2 regions of the Psychrobacillus sp. FSL K6-2365 genome follow, and region 2 is predicted to be linked to the other one. Evidence: riboswitches for the same ligand, from Rfam matches in the RefSeq annotation. Region 2 holds a riboswitch; the other holds the start of a gene.
What was found. A riboswitch is a leader RNA that binds a small molecule or an ion and turns the genes downstream of it on or off. The one in region 2 is predicted to bind S-adenosylmethionine.

Region 1 (4,430 bases), 2.8 Mb from region 2:
AACTGAACCATCAGTGCTGATTCATAGTTAGCGTCAAATTCAAGATTTTTAGGATTATCAACGATGTCTTTCACTTCAGCTTTTGTTTTGTCAACACCATCTGCTAATTTAATTAGTCCTTTTGCTTCTAACATAGCAAGAATACGACCGTGATCTGCAACAGAGTTACTCATTAGAATTGTTGCACCTTCTGGAAGCTCTTCAATAGAACCGTATTTTTTAGAATATAAACCGATTGGTTCAATATGTATTTCACCAGCGTTAGCAAAATCATATCCAAAATCAGCTTTTTGTGACTCAAAGTAAGGGATATGTTGGAAATAATTCGCATCCAAGTCACCTGAATCTAAATCTTTGTTTGGTAATACATAATCTTGATACGATTCTACAACAAGTTCAATTCCTTGTTCTTCAAGAATTGGTTTAACTTCTTCTAATATAACTGCATGAGGTACGTTCGATGCACCTATTACAAGTTTACTACCCTCTTCTTCTCCGCACGCTGCAAGTGTTAATGCACTCACTGATAATAAAGCTCCAGCTAATAACTTCTTCATTTTCAAATCTCTCCCTTTTTACCTATGTTTTCTATGTGATCGAGTACTCTCGTTTACACCTATTATCGTTTATCTATTTTTGTAGTAATTAAATCGCCTATCCACTGAATTATAAATACCATGATTAATATTAGTATTGTGGCAACAAGTGTTACATCTGTTCTACCTCTTTGGAATCCATCTAAGAATGCTAGCGTTCCTAGTCCCCCAGCACCGATAATACCGGCCATAGCTGTATAACCAACTAGTGAAATCCCCGTAACCGTAATACCTGATACTAATGCGGGCATAGATTCTGGCAATAGAACCTTCCAAATAACAGTAGAAGTTTTAGCGCCCATCGATTTAGCTGCTTCTAGTACTCCTTTATCAATTTCTCGTAGAGCTATCAACACCATACGAGCGTAAAATGGAGCAGCTCCAATAACTAAAGCTGGGAATGCAGCATTTGGCCCACGCATTGTTCCAACTAAAAACTTCGTTAATGGGATTAATAAAATAATCAAAATAATAAATGGAATGGAACGGAATATATTAACGAAAGCTCCTGTTAACCAGTTCGCTAACTTGTTCGCCCATGCTTGATGAGGACTAGTTAAGAAAAGTAAAAGACCGAGCACTAGCCCAATAATTGCTGTCAGTATAGTAGATACTGCAGTCATATATAATGTTTCAACGGTTGCTTCCCACATTTTTGGCCAATCAACATTAGGAAATAAATCATTAATCATTGTTGATCACCTCTGTATTTACTTTTTGTTCATGTATATAGCGGATTGCCTCATCCACCAATAATGCATCTCCTTCTAGTTGAAGGATTAAGGTACCAAATGCGCCATTTTGTGTATGCGAAATATTACCTTGGACAATATTGACTTCTAAATCAAATTGCTTAATAAGTCTCGACAATATTGGTTGTTCTGTTTGCTCTCCAACAAATACTAGCTTTATCAGCTTGCCATTTGGATATAGCTCTTTTAAATGCTGTATTGTTTGTATTGCTTTATTGGAATCACTTACTTGCGAGACAAAACGTTTTGTAATAGGTTGTTGCGGGTTTTGGAATACATCTAGTACTTTTCCTTCTTCTACTACATGACCTTTTTCCATTACTGCAACACGACCGCAAATCTTTTGAATAACCTGCATCTCGTGGGTAATCAAAACAATTGTCAGCCCTAATTTTTCATTGATACTAACTAATAAGTCTAAAATTGAGTCTGTAGTTTCTGGGTCTAACGCAGAGGTTGCTTCATCACAGAGAAGCACTTCTGGACGATTGGCTAATGCCCGCGCAATTCCGACACGTTGTTTTTGTCCTCCTGATAACTGTGAAGGATAATAATGTCCGCGACCTTCTAAACCAACTAAATCAATTAGTTCCTCTACTCTTGAAGAACGTTGTGCTTGTGGAACACCAGCAATTTCTAATGGAAAAGCAATATTTTCCGCAACCGTTCTTGACCATAACAGATTAAAGTGTTGGAAAATCATACTTACCTTTTGTCTTACTTGACGAAGCTTCACTTCATTTATCTTAGTAATATCTTGATTGTTGACGATAATTTGACCCGAAGTTGGCTTTTCTAATCCATTCAATAATCGAATAAGTGTACTCTTTCCTGCACCACTGTATCCAATGATGCCGAAAATTTCACCTTTCTTTATGTCAAGATTCACCTCTTCAACTGCAACGATTGTACCTTGTTTCGTGCTAAATTTTTTCGAAACATTATTTAAACTAATCATGGGAAACTTGCCACCTTTCTACGAAATGCTCAATTGCCTATCTATCTTCAAGAAATATTGTATGAATTTTTAATCCTGCATTTTAAAACTACTCAATGAGTCAACAGTTACTATGTAAATACATATACTTCCCATTTCTATCTAAAAAAACCCTCCTGCAAAAGAGCAGAAGGGTTTTAAGTTATTTATTTTAATAACGTTCATCCATTCTCTCATTTCCCAAAGCAACAGCTTTGCGTGATTTGGCACCATTTCATTTACATGACGGTTGCCGGGCTTCATAGGGCACTTCCCTCCACCACTCTTAATAAGAGTAACACTATTTAATTTGTTGGTATATCGAATGTTATCACACGACTACTTGCTCGTCAATACTTTTTATTGTCTCTAATATAAATGGAACTGATTGAAATGCATATATCTTTTTATATACAGTTCCACCTTTAGCGATTATCAGGCATGGTACGCTTTCAATATGATAATCCATTGCAAAATTCTCTAGATAGTTAATATTTGCTTGGCCAATTGAAAAAGGCATCATCTCTTGTACAACTTGCATCATCTTACTTGCAACTTGGCATGTTCCACATAAGGGTGTATAAATATAGAACATTGTAAGCTGTCCACTGTTCTTATGGTCGTTCCACTGTTCAAGTGTCCATTCATTCACATTACATCATCCTAAAGTAAATATTGTCTCTTCACTTTTATATTAACACTTTTTAATATAGATGCCAAAACTTTGAACGGTGTAGTCGCCACTTCACAATACATTGGATTGGTATATAGATGAATAGCTTCAGGGTATTCTTTCCTGACGATGGAGCGAATTTGCTCGCCTGATCTATCCGCATCTAAAAACGCATAAATAGGAATACCGTCGTAAGGACTTAAAATCTCTTCTAGCTTTACATTGGATATCGTTCCGTTTGTACAAATAATTTCTGTTGATTCATCAAGTAATTTTAAAAGCTTTAATTTATCTGATCTTCCCTCAACTATAATTATTTTTTCACTAAAGACAATAGCCATTCAGCATCTCTCCCAACTATGCCCTTTCCAATATTATATGAAAAAAACGCCGACATTAAGCGGCGTTTTCATAATTATTCTGAAATTAATTCTTCGTATTTTTCTGGAGAAAGTAAACCATCGACTTCCGTTACATCAGCTGGCTCTACAACAATCATCCATGCATTTTCATAAGGGGATTCGTTTACATATTCAGGGTTATCTTCTAATTCTGTATTTACATCTACTACTTTACCGCTTATTGGTGCATACAGTTCAGATACAGTTTTTACAGACTCTACACTACCAAATGGATCTCCTGCTTTAATATCATCTCCGACTTGTGGAAGCTCGACAAACACGATATCTCCAAGCTCTGATTGTGCAAATTCAGTAATACCGATACGGATATTTCCGCCTTCAGTCTTTACCCATTCGTGCTCTGCTGAGTATTTTAAATCTTTAGGTGCGTTCATATATATACCCCTCTCCATTAATAATACATTCATCTACTATATTCACATATTTTTATAGTAAAAACAAGTGACTTTAAGAAGTCTTCCAAACATCCTCAAACTGTTGTTCCTTGAAGCCTAGCGTTAATTTTTCACCATCAAAAACAACTGGACGTTTAATAAGCATTCCATCAGAAGCAAGCAAGGCTAATTGCTCATCTTCTGACATCGTTGGAAGCTTGTCTTTTAGACCAAGTTCTCGATATTTCATACCAGAAGTATTAAAGAATTTTTTGAGTTCTAAGCCACTTACTTCGAACATTTTTTGAAGCAAATCTTTAGTTGGAGGATTTTCAGCTATATGGTTGTCTATGTATTCTATATCATTGTCCTTTAACCATTTGCTCGCTTTTCTACACGTTGTACATTTAGGATAGCCATAATATTGAATAGTCATGTTGTACCACCTTTTTCTTTTTATCATACATAATAGTGTAAGAGATGAGCAATCATTTTGAACGGTGACTAAGGATTCAACCTCGAATTAAGAAATTAAGACTCAAAAAAAATGCCCACCCTTTAAGTTCAAAACCTGTTTCCAACGTTTCCGAAATGCTCTGGACTAACTTGTTGCTATATTATTGCCGATTGAATTTTT
Region 2 (4,430 bases):
TCCATTTTCGTCTTGCTCTATTTCTGCCACGTGACGGTATCGTAGTCCCTGTTCTTTCGCTTTACGGACGTCCTCTAATGAGATTTCGTCTATACCTACTACTCGAACATCATTCCAATTGGGCTGTTTTTTAAATGCAAGTGCACTTAGAATCATCAGTTTACGGAATGCATCTTGCCCGGACACATCGTTAAATGGATCTGCTTCTGCATAGCCAAGGTCCTGCGCTTCTTTTAATGAATCATCAAATTGACATTCATCTTGTCTCATTTGTGTCAGGATGTAATTTGAAGTGCCGTTTAAGATACCTTGAATTCTTTTTACTGAGTTAACTTGTAGTAAATTTTTCAATGTCTTAATAACTGGAACTCCGCCTGCTGTTGTTGCCTCATATCCGATAAATACTCCACGAGACTTTGCACGCTCATGCAATGGGATACTATACTTGGAAAACATCACTTTATTAGCTGTTACAACGTGACACCCTTTATCAATTGCTCTACATAGATAGTTATATGCAGGTTCCTCATTTACGATTGCCTCGAAGACTACTTGAAGACCAGGAATATTGATAATATCCTCAAAGTTATCAGTAACTAGGACACCGGGTGTAGCTATTCTCTCTTTTCCAACATTGTTTACGAGAACCGCACTAATTTCTAAATCTAAGCCTAAAGACTTTTTAAGATCTTCTCTTTTTTCATTTACAATGTGGTAAATCCCTTGCCCCACTGTTCCGAAACCTAGGATTGCTGCTTTTATCGTCGCCATGCTATCTCCTCCAAATGAATCCGCACAATTGAGTTCCAATTTGCTTTTATTAGTAAAATTTATTCGCAGTTATATTAGAAGAACTATTTTACACATTGTAGCCTATTTTCACTCAATTATCAATAAAATTCTACCTAGAGAGGACATTTGTTTTTTCTAGGAGTACCTTTTCGAGTGCAGTCTGTAAATCTTCGACTGCCTCTAGCCCTACAGACAAGCGGATTAAGTCTTCTGAAACTCCCGATTTCACTAAGTCCTCTGGAGTTAACTGCTGATGTGTTGTAGATGCTGGGTGGATTATTAGTGATTTGGCATCGCCAACGTTAGCTACATGCGACCAAATTTCTATATTATCGATAATATTGCGTCCTGCTTCTTTACCACCTTTAACCCCAAAAGTTAGGATAGAGCCAAAACCATTCTGTAAGTATTTTTTAGCAAGCTCATGTGAAGGATGACTTTCTAAGCCTAAGTAATTAACCCAAGTCACTTCTTCGTTGTTTTCTAAGTACTCCGCAATTTTCTGCGCATTTTCATTGTGCTTTGGTACACGTAAATGAAGTGTTTCTAATCCTTGTAGAAAGGAGAAAGCGGCTTCAGGACTTAGTGTTGGACCAAAATCACGAAGCAATTGAACACGTAATTTCACTGCAAACGCTACACTCGGAACATCTATTCCGTATCTTAAACCATGGTAGGTTACATCCGGCTGTGTGAATCCAGGGAATTTATCAGAGTTCCAATTGAAATTTCCTCCATCTATGACAACCCCACCGATAGTTGTTCCATGACCGCCAATCCATTTAGTTGCCGAGTGAATCACTACATGTGCACCATGCTTAATCGGATTCGATCCATAGGGAGTAGCAAAAGTACTATCTACCAACAATGGAACTCCTACTTCGTTAGCAATAGCTGCAACGTTTTCAACATCTAATACATTTAAGCTAGGGTTTCCAATGATTTCTGCAAAAAACGCTTTTGTCTTATCCGTAACTGCTGCTCGGAAATTTTCTGGATTAGTTGAATCTACAAACTTCACTGTAATTCCATATCTCGGCAATGTATGAGCGAATAAATTAAATGTACCACCATACAAATTTTCGGCAGCAATAATTTCATCTCCCGCTCCTGCAATATTTAAAATAGAAAATGCAATAGCTGCCATTCCAGAAGAAAGTGCAACTGCTGCTGTCCCTCCTTCTAATAATGCAATTCGTTGTTCAAAAACATCCACCGTTGGATTCGTAATACGAGAATAGATATTACCAGTTTCCGCAAGAGCAAATAGGTTTTGCGCATGTTCTGTATTTTTGAAAACGAATGATGTAGTCTTGTGAATAGGTACTGCTCGTGAGCCTGTCACTGGATCTGGTTGTTGGCCACCATGTAAAAGTAGTGTTTCTTTTTGAAGATTTGTCATTTGAATTCCTCCTAAAATGTAGTTTAGATGGACGCTTATGGAGGCGAAGGAGGATTAGAACAAACAAAAAACCCTCTTCAATTAAGAAGAGGGTGCAAATTCGCATGTTCCTCCTCTTATCTTCCAAATTCGTATTAGAATTTGTAGGATTTAGCACCTTTCCAAGTTAAGAACTTGTTGGTTGCCGGGCATCGTAGGGCCTATTCCCTCCGCCACTCTTGATAAGAGTATTTAGATTTAGTTTTCCATCTTGTTACACAGTATAGATTTCTATCAAACTATTTGTCAACACTTTTTCGAAAAGTTAAAAAATATTTTGTTTACCCCCTTTAAAAGCTCCTCTTTGCATAAATATTACAAATATTCTAAAGTATTCTTTATTTTCTATTTGTGACGAAATTTCTAGTCTTTTATAGTCTAATAAGTATATACTATACGGGAGTATAACGAACTATAAACTATATCTATCGATAGTAAATATTGACCAAGAAGGGTGAAAAAATGAAGAATATACAACAGCTTTTCCAAAGTGAAGATGGTAATGGAAAACAGAGAGAACAGCTATTAGGCTACGTAGAAACAATATTAACATCCATGGATGCTTTGAAAGATCCAAATAAAACGATGCTTGGACCGATACAAGAACGTTCCGCAAACTTTTATAAAGAGTTAATGGAAGATTACGAAGTACCGCTAAATAGCAAAGGAATGGACGAAGTAGTTGGAGAATTGACTGATTTAATGAAAGGTCATCCATATCATACACGAAACTTCGTAACAAATGTACTGCCAATGGCAAGTATTCCCGGCGTCCTTGGACTATTAACTAACTCATTATTAAATGGTAATAACTTATGGGATGTTTACGGACCAGCTGCAGCTGAATGTGAAGTAAAAGTGGTCTCCATGATGTCGAAGCTAGTTGGATATGATTTTACTGAAAGCTTTGGTTACACAACTTGGGGCGGACAAGGCGCTGTGTTCAGTGGCTTGCGTATGGCAATAGCAAAACAGTTCCCTAACGCAAAAGAAGAAGGCGTTCCAAATAATTTATACTGTTTTGCATCTGAAAATGCACATTATAGTTTATTGAAGTCTGTAGAGGCTGTTGGTATTGGAAGCAATCATCTAGTTCGTGTCAAAGCTGGGGCGGATCATTCTATGGATATGGAAGATCTGGAAATGCGATTAACGGAAGTTATTGAAAAAGGCGGCATTCCTGTGTATATAGTTGCAACTACTGGTGCAACAGATAACTTTGCTATTGACGATGTAAAAGCGATTAAAGAAATGGCCACAGCTTTCGAAGGTAAATATAATTTGAAACCTATCCATATTCATGCCGATTCTGCACTTGGTGGATTTTATGCATTCTTTAATGATTATGATTTTGAAAATAACCCTCTACATTTTGAACAAGAAGTGCTAGTAAGTCTTCAACATATTCGTGAACGAATGCAGTATATATCATTGGCTGATAGTTTATGTTTTGATTTCCAAAAGCTTGGACAAACCCCTTACTTAACGAGTCTGTTTTTAGTGAAGGAAGGTAAATATCTAGGTTTATTGGACTTAGAAGATTTTGATACGCCGTATGTTGGAAATAGAGGGTATGGATCGTATCACACTGGTTATACGTTAGAATGCTCACGTATGGGTAGTTCGATTGCCATTTATGCTGCATTGTTGGCGTTTGGTAAGACGGGATACCAACAGCTCCTAGCAAATTATGTTCGTGTGAATTTAGCATTCCAGGAGCAATTAGCTATAAAGATTCCTTCATTATATGTGGTAAATGAATCGAATATCGGACCTATTACTGCTTATCGCTATTATGAAAAAGGATTGAATTGGAGAGATGAACAAGCAGGCCGTTATTCACTGGCACAAGTAAAAGAAATCAACGCTTTAAATTCATCGCTATTTGAAGTGTTAGGGAAACATCGTGATGATGTCTTTTTCGGTGATACAACTCGTGTATGCACTGTAGCAGTTTGTGATTCAGATGAACTGGTTCCTGTTGCAGCAGCGAAATTCTTTTCTATTTCACCGTATACCGAAGCGGAGCACATCTCAGCAATGGTAGATTCCCTTCATCATTCCATCACTACATTGGAGGCTGTAAAAGATGAAGTTATTTACTAAACTAAAGAGTTCTATGTTATATAAATATATTCTAAGTTTTATAGTACCGATCGCGCTATTCTCTATCATTTTTAGTTTAATATTGTTCATC

Region 1: it holds a riboswitch for S-adenosylmethionine, as region 2 does, so the genes downstream of both, MKY29_RS15310 (methionine ABC transporter ATP-binding protein) here and MKY29_RS01105 (O-acetylhomoserine aminocarboxypropyltransferase/cysteine synthase family protein) in region 2, are expected to answer to the same signal.

The regions. Positions count from the first base shown of each region.
Region 1 covers NZ_JBBOOO010000001.1:3,053,763-3,058,192, forward strand. The annotation lists gene MKY29_RS15300 (MetQ/NlpA family ABC transporter substrate-binding protein) at 1-557, opposite strand, end outside; gene MKY29_RS15305 (methionine ABC transporter permease) at 620-1,288, opposite strand; gene MKY29_RS15310 (methionine ABC transporter ATP-binding protein) at 1,281-2,306, opposite strand; SAM riboswitch class I at 2,516-2,620, opposite strand; gene MKY29_RS15315 (thioredoxin family protein) at 2,656-2,976, opposite strand; gene MKY29_RS15320 (toprim domain-containing protein) at 2,988-3,338, opposite strand; gene gcvH (glycine cleavage system protein GcvH) at 3,413-3,793, opposite strand; gene MKY29_RS15330 (arsenate reductase family protein) at 3,867-4,229, opposite strand.
Region 2 covers NZ_JBBOOO010000001.1:217,325-221,754, reverse strand. The annotation lists gene MKY29_RS01110 (homoserine dehydrogenase) at 1-771, opposite strand, end outside; gene MKY29_RS01105 (O-acetylhomoserine aminocarboxypropyltransferase/cysteine synthase family protein) at 902-2,194, opposite strand; SAM riboswitch class I at 2,308-2,422, opposite strand; gene MKY29_RS01100 (pyridoxal phosphate-dependent decarboxylase family protein) at 2,696-4,339, shown strand; gene MKY29_RS01095 (methyl-accepting chemotaxis protein) at 4,323-4,430, shown strand, end outside.